Regions from separate parts of the Streptomyces peucetius genome, predicted to be linked through region 1. Evidence: riboswitches for the same ligand, from Rfam matches in the RefSeq annotation. Region 1 holds a riboswitch; each other region holds the start of a gene.
The links. A riboswitch is a leader RNA that binds a small molecule or an ion and turns the genes downstream of it on or off. The one in region 1 is predicted to bind cobalamin.
Positions count from the first base shown of each region.

Region 2: linked by a shared signal. The riboswitch ahead of OGH68_RS08055 (cobalamin biosynthesis protein) and the one ahead of OGH68_RS30825 (ABC transporter substrate-binding protein) in region 1 are both predicted to bind cobalamin.
Region 3: linked by a shared signal. The riboswitch ahead of OGH68_RS24455 (ribonucleoside-diphosphate reductase subunit alpha) and the one ahead of OGH68_RS30825 (ABC transporter substrate-binding protein) in region 1 are both predicted to bind cobalamin.
Region 4: linked by a shared signal. The riboswitch ahead of OGH68_RS02445 (energy-coupling factor ABC transporter permease) and the one ahead of OGH68_RS30825 (ABC transporter substrate-binding protein) in region 1 are both predicted to bind cobalamin.

Region 1 covers NZ_CP107567.1:6,821,386-6,826,841, forward strand. The annotation lists gene OGH68_RS30815 (non-ribosomal peptide synthetase) at 1-2,432, shown strand, start outside; gene OGH68_RS30820 (MbtH family protein) at 2,429-2,638, shown strand; cobalamin riboswitch at 2,767-2,964, shown strand; gene OGH68_RS30825 (ABC transporter substrate-binding protein) at 3,002-4,039, shown strand; gene OGH68_RS30830 (FecCD family ABC transporter permease) at 4,036-5,049, shown strand; gene OGH68_RS30835 (ABC transporter ATP-binding protein) at 5,046-5,456, shown strand, end outside.
Region 2 covers NZ_CP107567.1:1,743,578-1,749,033, reverse strand. The annotation lists gene OGH68_RS08060 (cobyric acid synthase) at 1-1,290, opposite strand, end outside; gene OGH68_RS08055 (cobalamin biosynthesis protein) at 1,287-2,237, opposite strand; cobalamin riboswitch at 2,330-2,468, opposite strand; gene OGH68_RS08050 (hypothetical protein) at 2,602-2,823, opposite strand; gene OGH68_RS08045 (inorganic phosphate transporter) at 2,835-4,067, opposite strand; gene OGH68_RS08040 (class II aldolase/adducin family protein) at 4,276-4,965, shown strand; gene OGH68_RS08035 (alpha/beta hydrolase) at 5,126-5,456, shown strand, end outside.
Region 3 covers NZ_CP107567.1:5,280,797-5,286,252, forward strand. The annotation lists gene OGH68_RS24445 (D-Ala-D-Ala carboxypeptidase family metallohydrolase) at 1-164, shown strand, start outside; gene OGH68_RS24450 (ribonucleotide-diphosphate reductase subunit beta) at 229-1,245, opposite strand; gene OGH68_RS24455 (ribonucleoside-diphosphate reductase subunit alpha) at 1,245-3,605, opposite strand; cobalamin riboswitch at 3,738-3,872, opposite strand; gene OGH68_RS24460 (GNAT family N-acetyltransferase) at 3,917-4,420, opposite strand; gene mctP (monocarboxylate uptake permease MctP) at 4,504-5,456, opposite strand, start outside.
Region 4 covers NZ_CP107567.1:510,004-515,459, forward strand. The annotation lists gene OGH68_RS02425 (hypothetical protein) at 487-636, shown strand; gene dhaK (dihydroxyacetone kinase subunit DhaK) at 887-1,879, shown strand; gene dhaL (dihydroxyacetone kinase subunit DhaL) at 1,936-2,547, shown strand; gene OGH68_RS02440 (PTS-dependent dihydroxyacetone kinase phosphotransferase subunit DhaM) at 2,544-2,951, shown strand; cobalamin riboswitch at 3,047-3,243, shown strand; gene OGH68_RS02445 (energy-coupling factor ABC transporter permease) at 3,273-3,962, shown strand; gene OGH68_RS02450 (energy-coupling factor ABC transporter substrate-binding protein) at 3,959-4,306, shown strand; gene cbiQ (cobalt ECF transporter T component CbiQ) at 4,313-5,062, shown strand; gene OGH68_RS02460 (energy-coupling factor ABC transporter ATP-binding protein) at 5,059-5,456, shown strand, end outside.

The sequences.
Region 1 (5,456 bases):
ACGAGGCCCGCGTCGCCGGACCGGCGCTCACCGACTTCCTCGCGGACCAGCGGATCACGCACATGATCCTGCCTCCGTCCCTGGTGTCGGCGCTGCCGCCCGGCTGCGAACTGCCCGAGGGGTCGACCGTCCTGGTCGGCACCGAGACCGTGCCGCCGGACCTGTTCGAGCGGTTCGGCGCCACGGCCCACCTGATCTGCGCCTACGGCCTCACCGAGGCGACGGTCAACTCCACGCTGTGGCCCGCCCGCGAGCACGGCGGCAGCCCGTCCGGCCGGGTCCCCATCGGCCGGCCCGACCCCAACACGCGCTGCTACGTGCTCGACGACCGTCTGCGGCCCGTCCCGCCCGGTGTGGTGGGCGAGCTGTACGTCTCCGGGCGCGGCCTCGCCCGCGGCTACCTCGGCAAGGCGGGTCTGACCTCGGAACGGTTCGTCGCCGACCCGTTCGGGGAGCCCGGCAGCCGGATGTACCGGACCGGTGACCGGGCCCGCTGGCGCCGGGACGGCAACCTCGACTTCCTCGGCCGGGTCGACACCCAGGTCAAGGTGCGGGGCTTCCGGATCGAACTCGGCGAGATCGAGGCGGCGCTCGGCGGACACCCGTCGGTCGCCCAGGCCGCCGTACTGCCCGACCGCGACGGCGACATCGTCCGCCTGATCGGCTACGCGGTGCCCGAGGCCGGTGAACTCGACCCGCAGCAGCTGCGCGCCCATGTGGCCGGGCTGCTGCCCGAGTACATGGTCCCGGCGCTCGTGGTGCCGCTGGGCGGGCCGCTGCCGCTCACGCCCAACGGCAAGCTGGACCGCAAGGCGCTGCCCGCGCCGGACTGGTCGGCGATGACCGGCGACGCCCGCCCGGCCACCGAGACGCAGGCCCGGCTCGCCGAACTGTTCTGCGAGATCCTCAAGCTGGACGGCGTCGGCGTGCACGACAACTTCTTCGCGCTCGGCGGCCACTCCATGGCCTCGATGAGGCTCCTGGGCCGTATCCGCACCGAGTTCGGGGTCGAACTGAGCATCAGGGACGTCTTCGACGCGCTCACGGTGGCCGGCATCGCCGGCAAGCTGGAGGGCGCGGCCGCCGCCCGTCCCGCGCTGCGCCCCGCCCAGGAGCGCGACGAGCCGCTGCCGGTCGCGCCCGTCCAGCGCCCGCAGTGGGAGTCGTACCACCGGAGCCCCGGTTTCGACCACGCGCTCGTCCTGCGCTCCACGGGCGGGATCGACGAGGACGCGCTCTCCGCCGCCCTCGCCGATGTGGTGGCCCGGCACGAGCCGCTGCGCACAGCGTTCACCGAGCGCAGCGGCGCGGCGTTCCAGCGGCCGGCCCAGGCCCCGGCGCTCGCCGTGGAGTCGTGCGCCGGCCTCGACGCCCGCCTGGCCGAACTCGCCGCTGAGGCACCGGACCTGGAGACGGAGGCACCGCTGCGGGCGCGCCTGCTCACCGGCCCCGACGGCAGCCAGGCACTGCTGCTGACCATGCACTACCTCGCGGTGGACGAATGGTCGGTGGTCCCGCTGTTCCGCGACCTCACCGCGGCCTACGCGGCCCGTACCGAGGGCCGGGCACCGGCCTGGGAGCCGCTGCCGGTCACCTACGCGGACTACACCCGCTGGGCGCACGAGGTCCTGGGCGACCTCACCGATCCGGACAGCCGGGGCGGGCAGCAGCTCGCCTACTGGCGCCGGACGCTGGGGGACGTACCCGCGAAGCTGGCGCTTCCGGCGGACGGCCCGCGCCCGGCGGCCTCCGACGGGTCCGGCCGAGCCGCCGACCATGTCGGGTTCGTCCTCGACGAGGAGCTGCACGCGGCCGTGGACGGGCTCGCCCGCGCCACCGGCACCAGCATGTTCATGGTGCTGCACTCGGCCCTGGCAGCCCTGCTCACCGCCCACGGCGCCGGCACCGACCTGCCCATCGGTACGATGGTCGCCGGCCGCACCGACGACCAGCTCGCCGACCTGGTCGGCTGCTTCCTCAACACGGTCGTCCTGCGCACCGACACGGCGGGCGACCCGACCTTCGCGGAGCTGCTGACCCGGGTGCGGGAGACCACGCTGAGCGCCCTGGACCGGCAGGACGTCCCGTTCGACGAGGTTGCCCGGGCGACCGGTCTGCCGCCCGAGGGGCCGCAGGTCATGGTGGTCCACCACGAGCAGGCCGACCTGGAGCAGCTGGAAGGCGGTGTGGGCTCGCTGGAGGCCGTACCGACCGGCTCGGCTCGGGCGGACCTGACCCTCAGCTTCTACGAGCCGCGCGGGGAGGGCCCGGTGCACTGCGGGCTGATCCACGCGACCGACCTGCTGGGCACCGCCAAGGCGCGGCGGCTGGCCGACGAACTCCAGGCGCTGCTGCGCACCGTGGCGGCCGATCCTGAGCGGCCGCTCTCCGAGCTGTTCACCGTACCGTCCAAAAGGAGTGACAACGCATGAGCACCAACCCGTTCGAGGACCCGCAGGGCACCTTCCTGGTCCTGGTCAACGACGAGAACCAGCACTCGCTGTGGCCGTCCTTCGCCGAGGTGCCGGCCGGGTGGCGGACCGCCTTCGGCCCGGACACCCGTGAGACGTGCCTCGCCCACGTGGAGTCGAACTGGACAGACCTGCGCCCGGCGAGCCTCGTCGCCCGGCAGGGCTGACGCGGGCCCGCCGTGCGGCCACCCCGCGGTGAGGAGCGATCCCGCCGCGGGGCGGCGGCGTTCGCACGCGCCGTCGACCGTCCCGGGCGGGAGGCCAGGCCGCTCCCCGGCCGACTCGCGGGGCGCTGTGGTAGCTTGCGCAAGCCAGTCGCACTCCGTACGAGGACGTACGTGAGTCAGGGAATCCGGTGCGAATCCGGAACTGACGCGCAGCGGTGAGGGTGACGGGCGGGCACACAGCCACTGGACCACGGGAACAGGTCCGGGAAGGCGCCTCGTCCGGGAGACCCCGAGTCCGAAGACCTGCTGGCGGACCGTACGAACGGGCCTCGCGCAAGGGCCCTCGACGCTGAGGAATCCGCTGTGCCCATCACGCACGCCAAGACCCTGTCCACCCTGCTCCTGTGCGGGGCCCTGCTGCTGACCTCCGGGTGCGGCACGGGCACGTCCGGCCCATCGGCGTCGGCGCCCTCCACCGAGTCCCGAGTGATCGACAACTGCGGGCGGAAGGTGTCCTTCGCGGGTGACGGGCCGCGGCGCGCGGTCTCGCTGAACCAGGGGACCACCGAGATCATGCTCTCCCTCGGCCTCGCCGACCGGATGGCGGGCACCGCCATGTGGACGGACCCCGTGATGAAGGGGCTGGAGAAGGCCAACGCCGGCGTTGAGCGGCTGGCGGAGAACAACCCGTCCTTCGAGAAGGTGCTCGACACCGAACCCGACTTCGTCGCCGCCTCGTTCGCGTCCACCCTGGGCAAGGGCGGTGTGGCCACGCGGGAGCAGTTCGAGCAGCTGGGCGTGCCCACCTACCTCTCCCCGTCGGACTGCCAGGGCAAGGACAACAGCGGCGACGGCGACGGTGTCCGCACCGCACCACTGAGCGTGGACACGGTCTACGGCGAGGTGCGCGACCTGGCCCGCGTCTTCGGCGTCGAGGAACGCGGCGAGGAACTGGTCGGCCGGCTCCAGGCACGGGTGGAGAAGGCGACGGCGGGCCTCGACGCCTCGGACGTCACCCTCCTGTACTGGTTCGCCAACTCCGAATCCCCCTATATGGCGGGATGCTGCGGCGCTCCCGGCATCATCACCCGAGAACTCGGCGCGAAGAACGTCTTCGACGACACCACGGAGGAATGGCCGCAGATCAACTGGGAAACCGTCGCCGACCGCAACCCCGACGTCCTCGTGATCGGCGACCTCACCCGGAAGTCGCAGACCGCGGAGAGCGCCGCGAAGAAGATCGCTTTCCTGGAGTCCGACCCGGTCACCCGGAACATGGACGCGGTACGAAACAAGCGGTACGTCCTGCTCAGCGGCCAGGCCATGAATCCGACGATCCGCACCGTCGAGGGCGTCGAGCAGGTCGCCGCCGCCCTGCGCGCGCACGGCAGGACGAAGTGACGGCGACCCTGTCGCGCACGGCGGTGGGGCTCGTGATCCTCGTCCTGTCCGTCGCCCTCGCCATCACCGTCGGCCCGGCGGACATCGGCATCGTCGACGTCTGGTCCGCCGTAGCCTCCCATCTCGGCGGGGACGCCTCCGGCCTCACCCCGATCCGCGACGGGATCGTGTGGAACCTCCGGCTGCCCCGCACGCTGCTGGCAGCGGTGTGCGGGGCCGGACTCGCCGTGTGCGGCGCGGTGATGCAGTCCCTGCTGCGCAATCCGCTCGCGGATCCCTTCGTCCTCGGAGTCTCCTCCGGGGCCTCGACCGGAGCCGTCGTCGTGGTGGTCCTCGGCGTGGGCGGGGGAGCGCTCTCGATCTCCGGGGGCGCCTTCGTCGGCGCCGTGGTCTCCTTCGCGCTGATGCTGGTGCTGAGCCACACGCTCGGCGGCACCACCGACCGGGTGGTGCTCTCGGGTGTCGCTGCGATGCAACTGTTCTCCGCGCTGACCTCCTTCGTCGTGGTCACCTCCGCCGATGCCGAGACCACTCGGGGCGTGCTCTTCTGGCTGCTCGGCTCGCTCAGCGGCGCGGGCTGGGCCGACGTACGGCTCTGCCTCGTGGCCCTCGCGCTCTGTCTCGTCGTGTGCCTGGGACACGGCCGCACCCTCGACGCGTTCGCCTTCGGGCAGGACGCGGCGGCGACGCTGGGCGTGAACGTGGCCCGTACCCGGCTGGTGCTGCTGACCGTCACGGCGCTGCTCACGGCCGCTCTGGTCAGCTCGGCGGGCGCCATCGGCTTCGTCGGGCTCGTCCTGCCCCATGCCGCCCGCGCCCTGGTGGGACCGGGCCACGGCAGGCTGCTGCCCGCCGCCGCGCTGGGCGGAGCCGTCTTCCTCGTGTGGATCGACACCTTCGCCCGTACCGTCCTGGAACCCCAGGAGGTGCCCGTGGGCGTCATGACCTCCCTGGTCGGCGTGCCCGCCTTCGTCCTCGTGCTCTACCGGGCCCGGAAGGCCACCTCATGACACTCGAAGCGGACCGCGTCTCACGCACGGCCGACGGCCGGCTGATCCTCGACGGCGTCAGCCTCGGCCTGCGCCCCGGCGCCGTGACCGGGCTCCTGGGGCCGAACGGATCCGGGAAGTCCACACTGTTGCGTCTGCTCGCCGGGGTCCTCGCTCCGGCCTCGGGGGTCGTCACCCTGGACGGCGATCCGCTGCACGGGCTGCACCGCCGGGACGTGGCCCGTCGCGTGGCCGTGGTCGAGCAGCAGGCGGACACCCTCGTCGAGCTGACCGTCGCCGACGTCGTACGCCTGGGGCGCATCCCGCACCGGCGCGCCTGGGCGCCCGCCGCGCCGGGGGAGGAGAAGGCCGTTCAGGCCGCGCTCGAGCGCACCGGTCTGGCCGATCGCGCCGGGCAGCCGTGGCGC
Region 2 (5,456 bases), 5.1 Mb from region 1:
GCTCTCCAGCGACCCGTGCCAGTGCGTCCCCCACACGGTGCCGACGCGGCAGCCGTCCAGGAAGGGTTCCCCGCCCGTCACCTCGGCGACGCCGTGATGGATCTCGTAGCCCTCGACGTGCTCGCCGAGTGCCTCGCCGACGGGCCGCTCAAGCGTCTTCTCCCGCGCGAACCGCACCCGAACCGGCAGCAGCCCGAGCCCTTCGACCTCACCGGCCCTGGACTCGACGTCGTCCTCGATGCGTTCGCCGAGCACCTGGAAGCCGCCGCAGATGCCCAGCACCGGGCGCCCCTCCGCCGCCCGCCGCGCCAGGGCGTCCGCGAGACCCCGCTCCCGCAGCCACGCCAGTGCCCGCACCGTCCCCCGGGTGCCCGGGACCACGACCAGATCGGCGTCCACGAGCTCCTCCGCACGGTCCACGAACCGCACCACCACGCCCGGTTCGGCCGCCAGCGCGTCGACATCGGTGAAGTTCGACATCAGCGGCACCGCGCAGACCGCGACCCGCAGCACGTCCTCACCGACGGGTGCCGTCACGGCCGACTCGCGTACCGCGCCCCGCAGGGACACCCGCAGACCGTCCTCCTCGTCGATGCCGAGCCCGTGCGCGTACGGCAGAACACCGTAGGTGCGCCGCCCGGTGAGGCCGTGCAGCATGTCGAGCCCCGGCTCGAGCAGCGACACGTCACCGCGGAACTTGTTGACCAGATAGCCCGCCACGAGCGACTGGTCCTCGGGGCCCAGCAGCGCCGTCGTACCGAAGAACTGCGCGAACACCCCGCCCCGGTCGATGTCGCCGACCACCAGCACCGGCAGCCGGGCCGCCCGCGCGATGCCCATGTTCACGATGTCCGTGCGCCGCAGATTGATCTCGGCCGGACTGCCCGCCCCTTCACAGATCACGGCGTCGTACGTGCCCCGCAGCTCCTCCAGGCATGCCATGACGGGCTCGAACAGCTCTCGTTGCCGGTTCCCGTGGTAGCCCTTGGCGCTCATCTCACCGACGGGCCTGCCCATCAGCACCACCTGGCTGGAGCGGTCGCTGCCGGGCTTGAGCAGCACCGGATTCATCAGCGCCGTCGGCTCCACACGCGCGGCCTGCGCCTGCATCGCCTGAGCCCGCCCGATCTCCGCGCCCTCACGCGTCACGAACGAATTGAGGGACATGTTCTGCCCCTTGAAGGGCGCGACCTTCACCCCCTGCCGCACCAGCCACCGGCAGATCCCGGCCGTGACGACGCTCTTGCCCGCGTCCGAGGTGGTCCCGGCGACCAGCAGCCCACCGCTCATGTCCGCCTCCGCTTCAGTGCTCCCGCCGCGAGCCGCGCGCCCGTACAGACAACCAGGGCCGCCGCCCCGACCCGGCGCGACAGCCGCACGGCCCGCTCGATGTCGCCGAACTGCACGGCCCGTCCCGTCCCGCCCAGCACCGGCCGGTGCTCGACCCGCCCGCCGTACGAGAGGGTCCCGCCCAGCCGCACGCCGAGCGCGCCCGCGAAGGACGCCTCCACGGGGCCCGCGTTGGGGCTCGGATGCTTGCCGGCGTCGGCCCGCCAGGCCCGTACGGCGCCCCGCGGGTCCGGCCCGCAGACGGCCGCCAGCACGGCGGTCAGCCGTGCGCCCGGCCAGCCGGCCACATCGTCCAGGCGGGCCGACGCCCAGCCGTAGCGCCGGTGTCGGGGCGACTTGTGTCCGACCATGGCGTCCAGGGTGTTCACCGCGCGGAAACCCACCAGCCCGGGCACGCCCGCCACGGCGCCCCACACGAGGGCACCGACGACCGCGTCGGAGGTGTTCTCGGCGACGGACTCGACGACGGCGCGCGCGATCTGCTGCTCGTTCAGGGCCTGCGGGTCCCGACCGCAAAGATGCGGAAGCCGCTCCCGCGCCGCCTCGACGTCCCCGGCGGCCAGCGCGTCACCGATCGCCGCGGCCTCGCGCCCGAGTGTCGTGCCTCCGACGACGGCCCAGGTGGCCGCGGCGGTCAGGGCGACGGAGGCCGTGGGGGAGCGGCGTACGGCGTGGGCAGCCAGGGCCGCCGCGGCCACGGCGCCGCCCGCGCACACGGCGGCGTGCAGGACGCCCCGGCCGCGGTGGTCACGCCACAGGGCACGCTCGACGGCGCCCGCGACCCGCCCGAACGCGGCGACCGGATGTCCCCGGCGGGGATCGCCGAGGAGTCGGTCGCCGATGAGGCCGGCTGCGGCGCCGTACAGGAAGATCCGGTCGGCACGCACGGGATCAGTGGGCCGGGAAGTGCTGGAGTCCGACGGACAGGGCGGTACCGCGGCCGGGCATGGCAGGAGTCCTCACTCAGGGTCCGCGCCCTGGTTCGACGTGACGGGCGGCGAGAGTTCCTGGCTCCCCGGGTGGTTGCTCCCCCGGGTGACAGTGGCGGGACCGCGCCGGATTCGCACCGGACTTCCTCTTCTGCCGCCGTTGATGGCCACGGCAGTCCACCACGTGCGCGAACGCCCGTCAACTCACCCTTGACCTGCGGCGGGACAGTGTGCCGAGTCCCACACCGGCGGACACGCGCAGGCCGGGCCGGACCCACCCGCGGGTGGCTCCGGCCCGGCCTGCGGGCGGACTGTCGGGACGTCAGGCGACGATCAGATAGATCCCGTAGGACACGGCCGCCGCGCAGAGCGCGAAGCAGGCGTACGCGCCGCTGCGGGCCAGCAGGCCGGAGCCTCCGGCCTGCTGCGCGGCCTCCTGCTTGGTCAGGCCCACGATGCCCACGGTGAACAGGCCCACCAGGGCGACGGTGGCGACGAGGCTCACGCCGAACACGGAGCCGAGGGCTACCCAGTCGATCTTCATGCTGCTGTTCCTTACACCGTGGCCGTACGAGCCGACTCGGGCTCGGCCGGGGCGGGGATCGTGGTCTTGAAGTCGCCGGCGGGCGGCGGGGTGACGGCCGCGATGGCGGTCGTGACGACTCCCGCCGGCTCGTCGGCCGCCGTGTCGACGTCGTTGACGTTGGTGTGGTCGACGACCTGGCGGCGCGAGATGAACCAGATCGCGATGCACGAGGCGACGAGGAAGACGGCGACGGCCGCGACACCCCAGTCACCCTGCTTGGTGACGAACTCGGAGCCCGCCGCGACGAGGCCCGCGGCCGGCAGGGTCAGGCCCCAGGCCACGAACATCCGGGTGGCGGTCGACCAGCGGACCACGCCGCCCTTGCGGCCGAGGCCCGCGCCCATGACGGCGCCGGAGCAGGAGTGCGTGGTCGACAGGGAGAAGCCGAGGTTCGAGGAGGCGAGGATCACGCTGGCCGCGCTGGTCTGGGCGGCGAAGCCCTGCTGCGGCTGGAGGTCCGTGAGGCCCTTGCCCATGGTGCGGATGATGCGCCAGCCGCCGAGGTAGGTGCCGAGCGCGATCGCCACACCGGCCGAGACGATGACCCACATCGGAGGGTTGGACCCGGGGGCGAGGACGTTGCCGGCGACAAGGGCCAGCGTGATGATGCCCATCGTCTTCTGGGCGTCGTTGGTGCCGTGGGCCAGGGAGACGAGGCCGGCGGAGGCGATCTGCCCGGCGCGGTACCCCTTGGCGGTGGCCTTCGCGTCGGTGTTCCTGTCGACCCGGTACGTCAGCCGGGCGGCCAGCATGGCGGCGAGGCCGGCCACGACCGGGGCCGCGACGGCCGGGATGAGCACCTTGGTGACGACGACGCCGCCGTTGACCCCGGCGAAGCCGACCGAGGCGACCGTGGCGCCGATCAGACCGCCCATGAGGGCGTGCGAGGAACTGGACGGCAGGCCCACCAGCCAGGTGAGCAGGTTCCATAGGATGGCGCCGACGAGCGCCGCGAAGATGACTTCAGGTGTGATGCCTGATTCGTCGACAAGTCCGCTGGAGATGGTCTTGGCGACCTCCACGGAGAGGAAAGCGCCGACGAGGTTCAGAACGGCGGACATGGCCACCGCGGTCTTGGGCTTCAGTGCGCCGGTCGAGATGGTCGTCGCCATCGCGTTGGCGGTGTCGTGGAAACCGTTCGTGAAATCGAACACGAGCGCTGTCACGATCACAATCGCGAGCAGCAGTGTGATGTGTTCCATTTACCCAGGCAATCGTTTGACGTCATTGACGCGAGGACCGTAGGCAACCTGGATGAACGGAAGGTGAACTGGGTTGGGCGCTGCGGTGTCCCCAAGTGCGGTCGACCGATTCCGCTTGTCCGATTTCGAACCTTCCCGGCGCTCACGGCAGCCACTCGAACACTGTGCGTGTTCCCGCGGCCGCGGACCCGGTGACAGGATCGCCGGCATGACTGATGAGGCGACCGGTGAAGCGACCGGTGAGGCACGGCGGGACGAGATCGAACAGGCGTGGCGGGACCTCGTGGACACCGCCCGCAGGACGGCGGCTGAAGGACTCGTCGTCGGCACATCGGGCAACGTCTCCGTACGGGTCGGCGAGCTCGTCCTCGTCACCCCTAGCGGAGTGCCGTACGAGCGGCTCACGGCGCGGGACACCGTCGCCGTCGACCTCGACGGCAGACAGGTCCTCGGTGACCTGGAACCCACCAGCGAGCTCCCGCTGCACCTGGCGGTCCACCGCGAGACCGGCGCCCGCGCCGTCGTGCACACCCACGCCGTGCATGCCACCGCGGTCTCCACGCTCGTCCCGGAGCTCCCGCCGATCCACTACATGACCGCCGCGCTCGGCGGCCCGGTCCGCGTCGCCCCCTACGCCCTCTACGGCACACAGGAGCTGGCCCGGAACATGCTCCACGCCCTGCGGGACCGTACGGCCTGCCTGCTGCAGAACCACGGGACCGTGACCTACGGCGACACCCTGCCCCAGGCGTACGACCGCACGGCGCAACTGGAGTGGATGTGCAGCGTCTGGCTGACGGCGTCGTCCGTCCCGGGCCGCACGCCGAGCCTGCTGACCCCGGCCCAGCTCGCGGCCGCGTCCACCTGCCTCGCCACGTACGGCCAACCGACCCCCTGACGCCTGCGGCGGGCTTGTCCCCTACCCGCCGCTTCCCGAACCGGGGGCGCAGTCCCCGGTTCGGGAAGGGGGGAACGGCCCCGCCCGCAACCCGCCCGCGCAGCCACACGCGCGGCCCCTCCCACTGGCCCCCGCCCCCGCCCGCCCCGACACTGGACCCGTGCGCCCGGCTACAGCGACGGCAGCGGCCGTCACCACACTGATCGGCGTCGGCGCCGCCGCAGTCGCGGCAGGCCGCTACGCGAGCCACGCCGCGCTGCGCGGTACCCGACGGCCCCTGCCGGGCGACCCCCGGCTCACCGTCCACGCCACGGCCCCCGGCCGGATCGTGCTGACCCGCAGCCTGGCATCGCTGCGCCCCGGCACGTACGGACTCGAGGGGACGGGCGTCCACGCGGTCGTGGGACCGGTGCTCGACGGCGTCCCGCACGACGCGGACACGGTCGTACGCCGGCTCGTGCGCGTCACGGAGGGTGTCCTGCAGCCCGGCA
Region 3 (5,456 bases), 1.5 Mb from region 1:
CAGACCTCGGCGCCGGCTCGCACTCGCTGTGCACGCTGGCCAAGCAGGCCCGCTACCACGGATTCAGGGGCATCCTCGGCCCCGGCTACCCGGGCCACAACGACCACACCCACGTCGACCACCGGTCCAGCCGCTACTGGTCAGCCTCCAGCTGCGGCATCTGAGCCGGCACGGCGGCCCGCACCTCGGACGGCGAGGTGCGGGCCACCGCTGTGACGGGCACCGGGCTCAGAAGTCCTCGTCCAGGTCCACCGAGCCCTCCACGGCCACCTGGTAGGCGGACGGACGGCGTTCGAAGAAGTTCGTCAGCTCCTGGACGCCCTGCAGCTCCATGAAGGAGAACGGGTTCTCCGAGCCGTACACCGGGCCGAACCCGAGCCGGGTGAGGCGCTGGTCGGCGACGCACTGGAGGTACTCGCGCATCGACTCCGTGTTCATGCCCGGCAGGCCGTCACCGCACAGGTCCCGGCCGAACTGCAGCTCTGCCTCGACGGCCCCCGCAAGCATGTCGGTGACCTGCTGCCGAAGCTCGTCGTCGAAGAGGTCCGGCTCCTCCTTGCGGACGGTGTCCACGACCTCGAAGGCGAAGTTCATGTGCATCGTCTCGTCCCGGAACACCCAGTTGGTGCCGGTCGCGAGCCCGTGCAGCAGTCCGCGCGAGCGGAACCAGTAGACGTAGGCGAACGCCCCGTAGAAGAACAGGCCCTCGATGCAGGCCGCGAAGCAGATCAGGTTCAGCAGGAAACGGCGGCGGTCGGCCCTGGTCTCCAGCCGGTCGATCTTCTCCACCGAATCCATCCAGCGGAAGCAGAACTGCGCCTTCTCGCGGATCGACGGGATGTTCTCCACGGCGGCGAACGCGGCGGCCCGGTCGTCCGGGTCGGGCAGATACGTGTCCAGCAGCGTCAGATAGAACTGGACGTGCACCGCCTCCTCGAACAGCTGACGCGACAGATACAGCCGCGCCTCCGGGGAGTTGATGTGCTTGTAGAGCGTGAGCACCAGGTTGTTCGCGACGATCGAGTCACCCGTCGCGAAGAACGCGACCAGCCGGCCGATCAGATGCTGCTCACCGGGGGTGAGCTTGGCCAGGTCGGCGACGTCGGAGTGGAGGTCGACCTCCTCCACGTGCCAGGTGTTCTTGATGGCGTCCCGGTAGCGCTCGTAGAAGTCCGGGTAGCGCATGGGCCGGAGGGTGAGTTCGAAGCCCGGGTCGAGCAGGTTCTTGGCGTTGTTCTCCGACATTACTGACAGGCCTCGCAGGACTCGGGGTTCTCCAGGGAGCAGGCGACGGCCTCTTCGGGGCTCGCCTGCACGGGCACGGGCACGCTCGCGGACGCGGCGCGGGCGATGCGGGTCGCCGGGCGCGAGCGCAGGTAGTAGGTCGTCTTCAGGCCCTGCTTCCAGGCGTACGCGTACATCGAGCTGAGCTTGCCGATGGTCGGCGTCTCGAGGAACAGGTTCAGCGACTGGCTCTGGTCCAGGAACGGGGTACGGGCCGCGGCCATGTCGATCAGACCGCGCTGCGGGATCTCCCAGGCCGTGCGGTACAGGGCGCGCACGTCGGCGGGGACCCAGCCGAAGCCCTGCACCGAGCCGTTCGCCTCGCGCAGGGCCTCCCGGGTCTGCGCGTCCCACACCCCGAGCCTCTTCAGCTCGTCCACCAGGTAGGAGTTGACCTGGAGGAACTCGCCGCTGAGGGTCTCGCGCTTGAACAGGTTGGACACCTGCGGCTCGATGCACTCGTACACGCCGGCGATCGAGGCGATGGTGGCGGTCGGCGCGATGGCGAGCAGCAGGGAGTTGCGCATGCCGGTCTCGGCGACCCTGGCGCGCAGCGCCTCCCAGCGCTCGGGCCAGTTGAGCGCGGTGCCGTAGTGGTCGGGGTGCAGCACGCCGCGTGCCGTGCGGGTCTCGGTCCAGGCCGGCAGCGGGCCGTTGCGTTCGGCGAGGTCGCAGGAGGCCTCGTAGGCCGCCAGCATGATCCGCTCGGCGATCCTCGTGGAGAGTGCCTTCGCCTCGGGCGAGTCGAAGGGCAGCCGCAGCTTGAAGAAGACGTCCTGCAGGCCCATCGCGCCCAGGCCCACCGGGCGCCACCTGGCGTTCGACCGGCCGGCCTGCTCGGTCGGGTAGAAGTTGATGTCGACGACCCGGTCGAGGAAGGTCACCGCCGTGCGGACGGTCTCGTCCAGCCGGTCCCAGTCGATCCCGCCGTCGGCCTCCTCGTCGACGAACGCGCCCAGGTTGACCGAGCCCAGGTTGCACACGGCGGTCTCGCCGTCGTTCGTGACCTCGAGGATCTCGGTGCACAGGTTCGAGGAGTGGACGACCCGGCCCGGCTCCGCGGTCTGGTTGGCGGTGCGGTTGGCGGCGTCCTTGAACGTCATCCAGCCGTTGCCGGTCTGCGCGAGGGTACGCATCATCCGGCCGTACAGCTCGCGGGCAGGGACGGACTTGCGGGCCAGCCCGGCGGCCTCCGCCCGGCGGTAGGCGGCGTCGAACTCCTCGCCCCACAGGTCGACCAGCTCGGGGACGTCGACCGGGGAGAACAGCGACCAGTCGGTGTCCGCCTCGACGCGGCGCATGAACTCGTCGGGGACCCAGTGCGCGAGGTTCAGGTTGTGCGTACGGCGGGCGTCCTCGCCGGTATTGTCGCGCAGCTCCAGGAACTCCTCGATGTCCGCGTGCCAGGTCTCCAGGTAGATCGCGGCGGCGCCCTTGCGCCGGCCGCCCTGGTTCACGGCGGCGACCGAGGCGTCGAGGGTCTTCAGGAACGGCACGATGCCGTTGGAGTGCCCGTTGGTGCCCCGGATGAGTGAACCGCGGGCGCGGACGCGGGAGTACGAGAGGCCGATGCCGCCCGCGTGCTTGGAGAGGCGGGCGACCTGGTGGTAGCGGTCGTAGATCGAGTCGAGCTCGTCGAGCGGAGAGTCCAGCAGGTAGCAGGACGACATCTGCGGGTGGCGGGTGCCGGAGTTGAAGAGGGTGGGGGAGGAGGGCAGGTAGTCGAGTCGGCTCATCAGCCCGTACAGTGCGGCCACTTCGTCCACCGCGTGTGTGGTGTCGTCCTTGGCGAGTCCGGACGCGACGCGCAGCATGAAGTGCTGGGGCGTCTCGATCACTTCGCGGGTGATCGGGTGCCGCAGCAGGTAGCGGCTGTAAAGGGTGCGCAGACCGAAGTAGCCGAACCGGTCGTCCCCCTCGGGGTCGATCAGCGCGTCGAGCCGGTCCGTGTGCAGCGCGACGAACGAGGCCGTGCGGTCGGCGATCAGACCCTCGCGGTGGCCGACGGCGACCGAGGCGGAGAAGGACACCGCGCCCTGCCCGGCGGCCTCCTCCGCGATCGTGCGGGTGAGCAGACGCGCGGCCAGCCTGGAGTAGGCGGGGTCCTCGGAGATGAGGCCCGCGGCGGCGTCGGTGGCGAGGGAGCGCAGTTCGGCCTCGTCGGACCCGGCGTGCCGGCCGCGCAGCGCGGCGGCGGCGACCCTGCCGGGGTCGGTGTCGGCCAGGTCGGCCGTGAGGTCCGTCAGGAGCCGCAGCAGGGCGGTCCCGGGGCCGTCCTCCTGCCGGGTCGCTGAAACCGGATCGGCTGGCGCGATGGTCATGTGGTGCTCTCCCTCGCTCGGTTCTGGGCCGGCGGGGAGGCGGGGGCCGTGGCGGCGCGTACCTGGACAGCACGGCGCACGGCGTCCACCGGCCCATCCGCGAGGCCCGGACGTCTGGGCATCCGGATCGGTCGAACCGGATGCGCCGTCGGCAGGTCGTCGGACTCGTAACGGGCACGGCGAAGCGCACCTGAACACACCGTTGCGGGACAGTTCCGGATTCGCACCGGATTCCCCTGCGGCGACAGCGAGATGAGCATACATGTGGGGGCGGTTGGCTGAGCCACCCCCCACATGTTGTGTCGGGAGGTCTAGTAGAGCTCCAGCGCGTACGTCAGCAGCGGGACGGCCGGGATGGGGGACCAGTCCCGTTCGGGGGTGCGTACGAAGCCCAGCCGGCCGTAGACCCGGTGCGCCGCGTACATCGTGGGTTGCGTCGACAGCACCAGCCGTACGCAGCCGGGCGTCGCCCTCGCCCGTTCCGCGCAGGTGCGCACCAGCGCCTCGCCCGTGCCGCGGCCGCGTGCCTTCTCGTCCACGGCAAGCATCCGGAACTCGGCCTCGCCGGGCACCGCGATGTCGGCGAACGGGCCGCCGTCCGGCACGAACGCGACCCCGCCGAGCAGCGTGTCCGCCTCGTCGACGGCGACGTACACCTCTGCTTGCGCGTCCCGGCTCGCGACGTCGCGGAGCACGTCGGCGTACGGGTCCTCCTCGCCGAAGTCCAGCAGCCCGCCGTCGATGTACGCGCGGCACGTCAATTCGCCGAGCGCCGTGTACTCCTCGGGGCGGATTCTCCTGATGGTGATGTCCATGCCCGGCAGTGTGCATCAGAGCACGGCGAAGGGCCGCCGCATTTCCCCGGGGGGAGGTGCGACGGCCCTCGGCGCGCGATCGGTCAGTGACCGCCGGGCGCGCCGGCCGTGGCCGGCGGGAGCTCGACCTTGACGCCCGGGTCGCCCGCGTCGGCGGTGTAGTCGGACGGGCTGGTCTCGTCGATGCCGTCGGGGGCCTTGGCCGCCCGCAGGACGAAGGTGAGGACCACGGTCACGACGACGTTCAGCACGAACGCGGTGAGACCGATGTAGCCGATCTCGCCGATGCCCGGGATCATGTCCGACGAGCCGCCGAAGTGCTTCTGGGTCGGGCTGGCGACGCCGTACGCGGCGGCCGTGCCGTAGATCATGCCGACCGCCCAGCCGCCGATGAGCGCCCAGCGGTGGAACCAGCGGGTGAACAGGCCGCCCACCAGCGCCGGGAAGGTCTGCAGGATCCAGATGCCGCCCAGTAGCTGGAAGTTGATGGCGACCGTCTTGTCCATGGTGAGGACGAAGACCAGGGCGCCGACCTTCACCAGCAGCGAGACCAGCTTGGAGACCTTGGTCTCCTGCGCCGGTGTCGCGTCGGGTTTGATGAAGTCCTTGTAGATGTTGCGGGTGAACAGGTTCGCCGCGGCGATCGACATGATGGCCGCCGGGACCAGGGCGCCGATGCCGATGGCGGCGAAGGCGACGCCCGCGAACCAGGCGGGGAACATGTTCTCGAACAGCTGCGGGATGGCCAGCTGGCCGTTCTTGACGTTCACTCCGGCCGCGATCGCCATGAAGCCGAGCAGCGCCAGCAGACCCAGCATCACCGAGTACAGCGGCAGGATCGTGGTGTTGCGGCGGATCACCTCACGGCTGCGCGAGGAGAGCGTCGCCGTGATCGAGTGCGGGTACATGAAGAGCGCGAGTGCCGAGCCGAGCGCCAGGGTGGCGTAGCCCCAGTGACCGGCGTCGCCGGGCACGAGCGCCCCGGTCGGCTTGCCCGTCGCCTCGTTGACCTGCGAGAACTTCTCACTGGCGCTGG
Region 4 (5,456 bases), 6.3 Mb from region 1:
CGGCGTGCTCGTTCATGAGTCCTCCGCAGATTGTCAGCCCACATTCTTGGGGGACGGCGGTAGGAACCAGGGGCACACACACGTCCGGTGGGCAGGCTCCAAAACCGGATGGCGTCGATACAAGCTCCGGCTCTCCGCGAAATCCGCCGCCCGCGACCGATGTGCCGCGCTCCTGGGCGGCGGCTACGGCCTCGTGAGCCCGGTGTCGGTCATGCGCGCCGCAGATGGTCGAGAAATGCGCGGGTGGCCGGGTGTGTGGGGGTGCGCGGCCACGCCAGGCGTCCCGTCACCGGGGGCGCGTCCGACAGGGGCAGGTAGCGGACGCCGGGGTGCGGGTTCGACGTCGCCCAGGCGTACGTCCGATCTGTCGAGGGCGCCCAGACCGGGCAGGTCTACACCCCATAAGGAACGTTTCCGTAGCTCAGGGCCCCATGCGAGTGGGGCCCTGTTCAGCGTGCGGACCTGCGCACGCGCGCCCGCCGGAGGATGCACGTCCTCGTCGGGGAGCAGCAAGCCCGTCTGGTGTGGCAGCTCGGTGACATCGGCTACGGAATCGTCGCCTGGTTCACCATGGTCGCCATCGCCCTCTCCTGCCGACAGCGCTGCACGCCCTGCGGGACTTCGAACGCCAGATGAAGGAAGGCAGCGGACTCGCACATCGCGTTCGACGCGTCGCTTCTCGGCAGCCCCCGCCTCGTCGATACTGGACATCGGCAACAGCAGCATCACCAGTTCCTGGCGACCGGTCAGTAGGGTCGGCATCAGCCCCGCCGGAACACCGCCCGGGGCCGCCGCAGACCGTCGGGCGCCACAACCCCATACATGCTGACTGATCAGACAGACCCCTGTTCAGGGGGCTGGCCGAGAACCTTCCCAGGAGGAACCGTTGAGGATGCTCATCAATGTGCCGGAGACCGTCGTCGCGGACGCGCTGCGTGGGATGGCGGCCGCGCATCCCGAGTTGGCCGTGGACGTGGACAACCGGGTGATCGTCCGGCGGGACGCGCCCGTCGCGGGGAAGGTGGCGCTGGTTTCCGGGGGCGGCTCGGGGCACGAGCCGTTGCACGGTGGGTTCGTCGGGCCCGGGATGCTCGACGGGGCGTGCCCCGGGGAGGTGTTCACCAGCCCGGTGCCCGACCAGATGGTCCGGGCCGCCGCCGCTGTCGACAGCGGCGAGGGCGTGCTGTTCGTCGTGAAGAACTACACCGGTGACGTCCTGAACTTCGACATGGCCGCCGAGCTCGCGGAGGACGAGGGCGTACGTCTGGCGAAGGTCCTGGTCGACGACGACGTGGCCGTGACGGACAGTCTGTACACGGCCGGGCGGCGCGGCACCGGGGCGACACTGTTCGTGGAGAAGATCGCCGGGGCCGCCGCCGAGGAGCGCGCTCCGCTGGAGCGGGTGGAGGCGATCGGCCGGCAGGTGAACGGGTCGTCCCGCAGCTTCGGCGTGGCGCTGAGCGCCTGCAGCACCCCGGCGAAGGGCGGCCCCACCTTCGACCTGCCCGCCGGGGAACTGGAGTTGGGCGTCGGTATCCATGGCGAGCCGGGGCGGGAGCGCCGCCCGATGATGACGTCGCGGGAGATCGCCCACTTCGCCGTCGATGCCGTCCTGGAGGATCTGCGCCCGTCGGGCCCGGTGATCGCGCTCGTCAACGGCATGGGCGCGACACCGCTGCTGGAGCTGTACGGCTTCAACGCGGAGGTCCAGCGGGTGCTGGCCGAGCGGGACGTGTCCGTGGCCCGCACGCTCGTCGGCAACTATGTGACGTCCCTCGACATGGCCGGCGCCTCGGTGACCCTGTGCCAGGTGGACGAGGAGCTGCTCAGGCTGTGGGACGCGCCGGTGCGGACCCCGGCGCTGCGATGGGGGTCGTGACCGGCTCAGCGCCGTACCGTCGTCGTCCGAACCGATCGACTCACCAGGGAGTTCCTGTGCTCGACGCCGAATTCTTCCGCCGCTGGCTGGCCGCCGTCGCCACCGCCGTGGACCGGGAGGCGGACCGACTGACCGAGTTGGACTCGGCGATCGGTGACGCGGACCACGGCAGCAATCTCCGGCGCGGGTTCACGGCCGTCGGCGCCGCGCTGGAGAAGGAGCCGCCGGCCACACCGGGTGCGGTGCTGGTGCTGGCCGGACGGCAGTTGGTGTCGACGGTCGGCGGCGCGTCGGGGCCGCTGTACGGGACGCTGCTGCGGCGCACCGGCAAGGCGCTGGGCGACGAGGCGGAGGTGACACCCGCGCAGTTCGCACAGGCGCTGCGGGCCGGGGTCGCCGCGGTGGCGCAGCTGGGCGGTGCCAAGGCGGGCGACAAGACGATGCTGGATGCGCTCGAGCCCGCGGCGGCGGCGCTCGGCGACAGTACGGAGTCGTTCGCCGCGGCCCGCGAGGCGGCCGAGCAGGGGGCGCTGGCGACGGTGCCGATGCAGGCGCGCAAGGGCAGGGCGAGTTACCTCGGTGAGCGCAGCATCGGGCACCAGGACCCGGGAGCCACGTCGTCCGCCCTGCTGGTCGCCGCACTGGCCGAGACGGTGGAGGCGCCGTGAGCGACGGCAGGCAGGTCGGGATCGTCCTCGTCTCCCACAGCCGGGAGGTCGCCGCGGCTGTCGCCGAGCTCGCCAAGGGGCTGGCGGGCGGCGGCACAGCGCCGGTGGCACCGGCCGGCGGCACATCGGACGGCGGTCTCGGCACCAGCGCGGAGCTGATCACCGCGGCGGCCGAGCAGGTGGACGGCGGCGCGGGCGTCGCGGTCCTGGTGGACCTGGGCAGCGCCGTGCTGACGGTCAAGGCACTGCTCGCCGAGGGCGACGAACTGCCCGAGGGCACCCGGCTGCTGGACGCGCCGTTCGTGGAGGGCGCGGTGGCGGCCGTGGTGACGGCCTCCGCGGGGGCCGATCTGGACGCGGTCGAGGCCGCGGCCTCGGAGGCGTACGGCTACCGCAAGCAGTGACGCGGGGCGGCCCGCGGCCGGGGGTGTGGCGAACGGCTCACCCGGCCGCGGGCCGATGCGCCCGTGCGCGGCTTGTGATGTCGCTGGTGGGCGCATTACTGTCACGGGGCCTTGGTGTTCGGGAAACCGGTGAAGTACCGGTGCGGCCCTCGCCACTGTGATCGGGAAGTCCGGCTCCACCCCCTCACGGGGAGCCACTGGGACACCGCGTGGACGCGCGGTGCCCGGGAAGGCGGAGCACGGGCGGCATGACCCGTCAGCCAGGAGACCGGCCAGGGTGCGTTGTCCATCCACGAGGTGCTGGAGAGGGTCTCCCACATCATGCATATCGCCGAGGGGTATCTGCCCCCGCTGCACGCGGCCGCCTGGGGCGTCGCGTCGGCCCCTTTCGTCGTCCATGGCGCACGGGCCCTGACCCGCGAGGTCCGGGCCAATCCCGATTCGACCCTGCTGCTCGGCGCGTCGGGCGCCTTCACGTTCGTCCTGTCCGCGCTGAAGATCCCGTCGGTGACCGGCAGCTGCTCGCACCCGACGGGCACCGGTCTCGGCGCGATCCTGTTCAGACCGCCGGTCATGGCGGTGCTCGGCACCATCACGCTGCTCTTCCAGGCGCTGCTGCTGGCGCACGGCGGTCTGACCACGCTCGGCGCCAACGTCTTCTCGATGGCGGTCGTCGGCCCCTGGGCGGGGTACGGCGTGTACCGGCTGCTGCGCCGGTTCGATGTGCCGCTGATGGTCGCCGTGTTCTTCGGCGCGTTCACCGCCGACCTGTCCACGTACTGCGTCACCAGTGTGCAGCTGGCCCTCGCGTTCCCCGACCCGGGGAGCGGTGTGCCGGGCGCGCTGGCGAAGTTCGGCGGGATCTTCGCCGTCACGCAGCTGCCGCTGGCGGTCAGCGAGGGCCTGCTCACCGTGCTGGTGATGCGGCTGCTCAGCCGCTCCAGCAAGGGTGAACTGACCAGGCTCGGCGTGCTGGTTCCGGGTACGAAGAAGGAGGCCGCGGTCCGATGAGCCGTAACGCGAGGATCAACACCCTGCTGCTGCTGGCCGTGGCGGCCCTGGCCGTCCTGCCCCTGGTCCTGGGACTCGGGGACCACAAGGAGGAGCCTTTCGCCGGCGCGGACGGGGAGGCGGAGGCGGCGATCACGGAGCTCGAGCCGGATTACGAACCGTGGTTCTCACCGCTGTACGAACCGCCGTCGGGCGAGGTCGAGTCGGCGCTCTTCTCCCTGCAGGCGGCGCTCGGCGCGGGTGTGCTGGCGTACTACTTCGGGCTGCGCAGGGGCCGGCGGCAGGGCGAGGAACGGGCCAGGGCCGCCGCAGAGGGCTCCGACACCACGACACCGGCGGCGTAGCCGCCGATGCTGCCCATCGACGTGGCGGCGCACAGCAGTCGCTGGCGCCGCCGTCATCCGTGCGAGAAGGCCGCCCTCGGGCTCGGCCTGACGGTGACCGCCGTCTGTCTGCCGCCGTGGCCGGGCGCCGTCCTCGTCGGCGCGGCTACGCTCGCCGTGCTGCTCGGTCCGGCCGGTGTGGCGCCGCGCCGGCTCTGGCGGGCGTTCCGCATCCCGCTGGGGTTCTGTGTCACCGGCGCCGTGCCGCTGCTGTTCGCGGTGGGCGGCCCTGACGGCCCGGTCGCGTTCGCGCCGGACGGGCCGCCGGAGGCCGTGCGGCTGCTGCTGCGCACCTCGGCCGCCTCGCTGGGCGTGCTGCTGTTCGCCTTCACGACGCCGATGTCGGACCTGCTGCCCCGGCTGGTGAAGGCGGGCGTGCCGCCCGCGGTGGTCGACGTGGCGCTGGTGATGTACCGCATCAGCTTTCTGCTGCTCGACGCCATCGGCAACATCCGCCAGGCCCAGGCCGCCCGCCTCGGCCACACGACCAGGGCCGCCGCCTGGCGCTCGCTCGCCGGCCTCGGGGCGACCGCGTTCGTGCGCGCCTTCGACCGGGCGAGCCGGCTCCAGACGGGGCTGGCGGGCCGCGGGTACGACGGCACACTGCGCGTGCTGGTGCCCCGGGCCCCGGTGTCCCGCACGTTCCTCGGCGGGGTCGCCGCGCTGCTGACGGGCATCGTCGTCCTCACTCTCGTGCTCGAAAGGTTTGCCCTGTGATCGTGGAACTCGTCGACGCCGGTTACGCCTACGAGGACGGACCCGCCGTGCTCAGCGGCGTCGGTCTCGGCCTTGCGGAGGGCAGATCGACCGCGCTGCTCGGACGCAACGGCAGCGGCAAGACGACCCTGCTGCGGCTGCTGAGCGGCGGGCTGCGGCCCGCGACCGGCCGGCTGCGCCTGTGCGGCGAGCCGGTGACCTACGACCGGGCCGGGCTGACCCGGCTCCGTACGACGGTGCAGCTGGTTCTGCAGGACCCGGACGACCAGTTGTTCGCGGCATCCGTCGAGCAGGACGTGTCGTTCGGGCCGATGAACCTCGGACTGGACGAGGACGAGGTACGGGCCCGGGTGGACGAGTCCCTGGCCGCGATGGACATCGTGGCGCTGCGCGA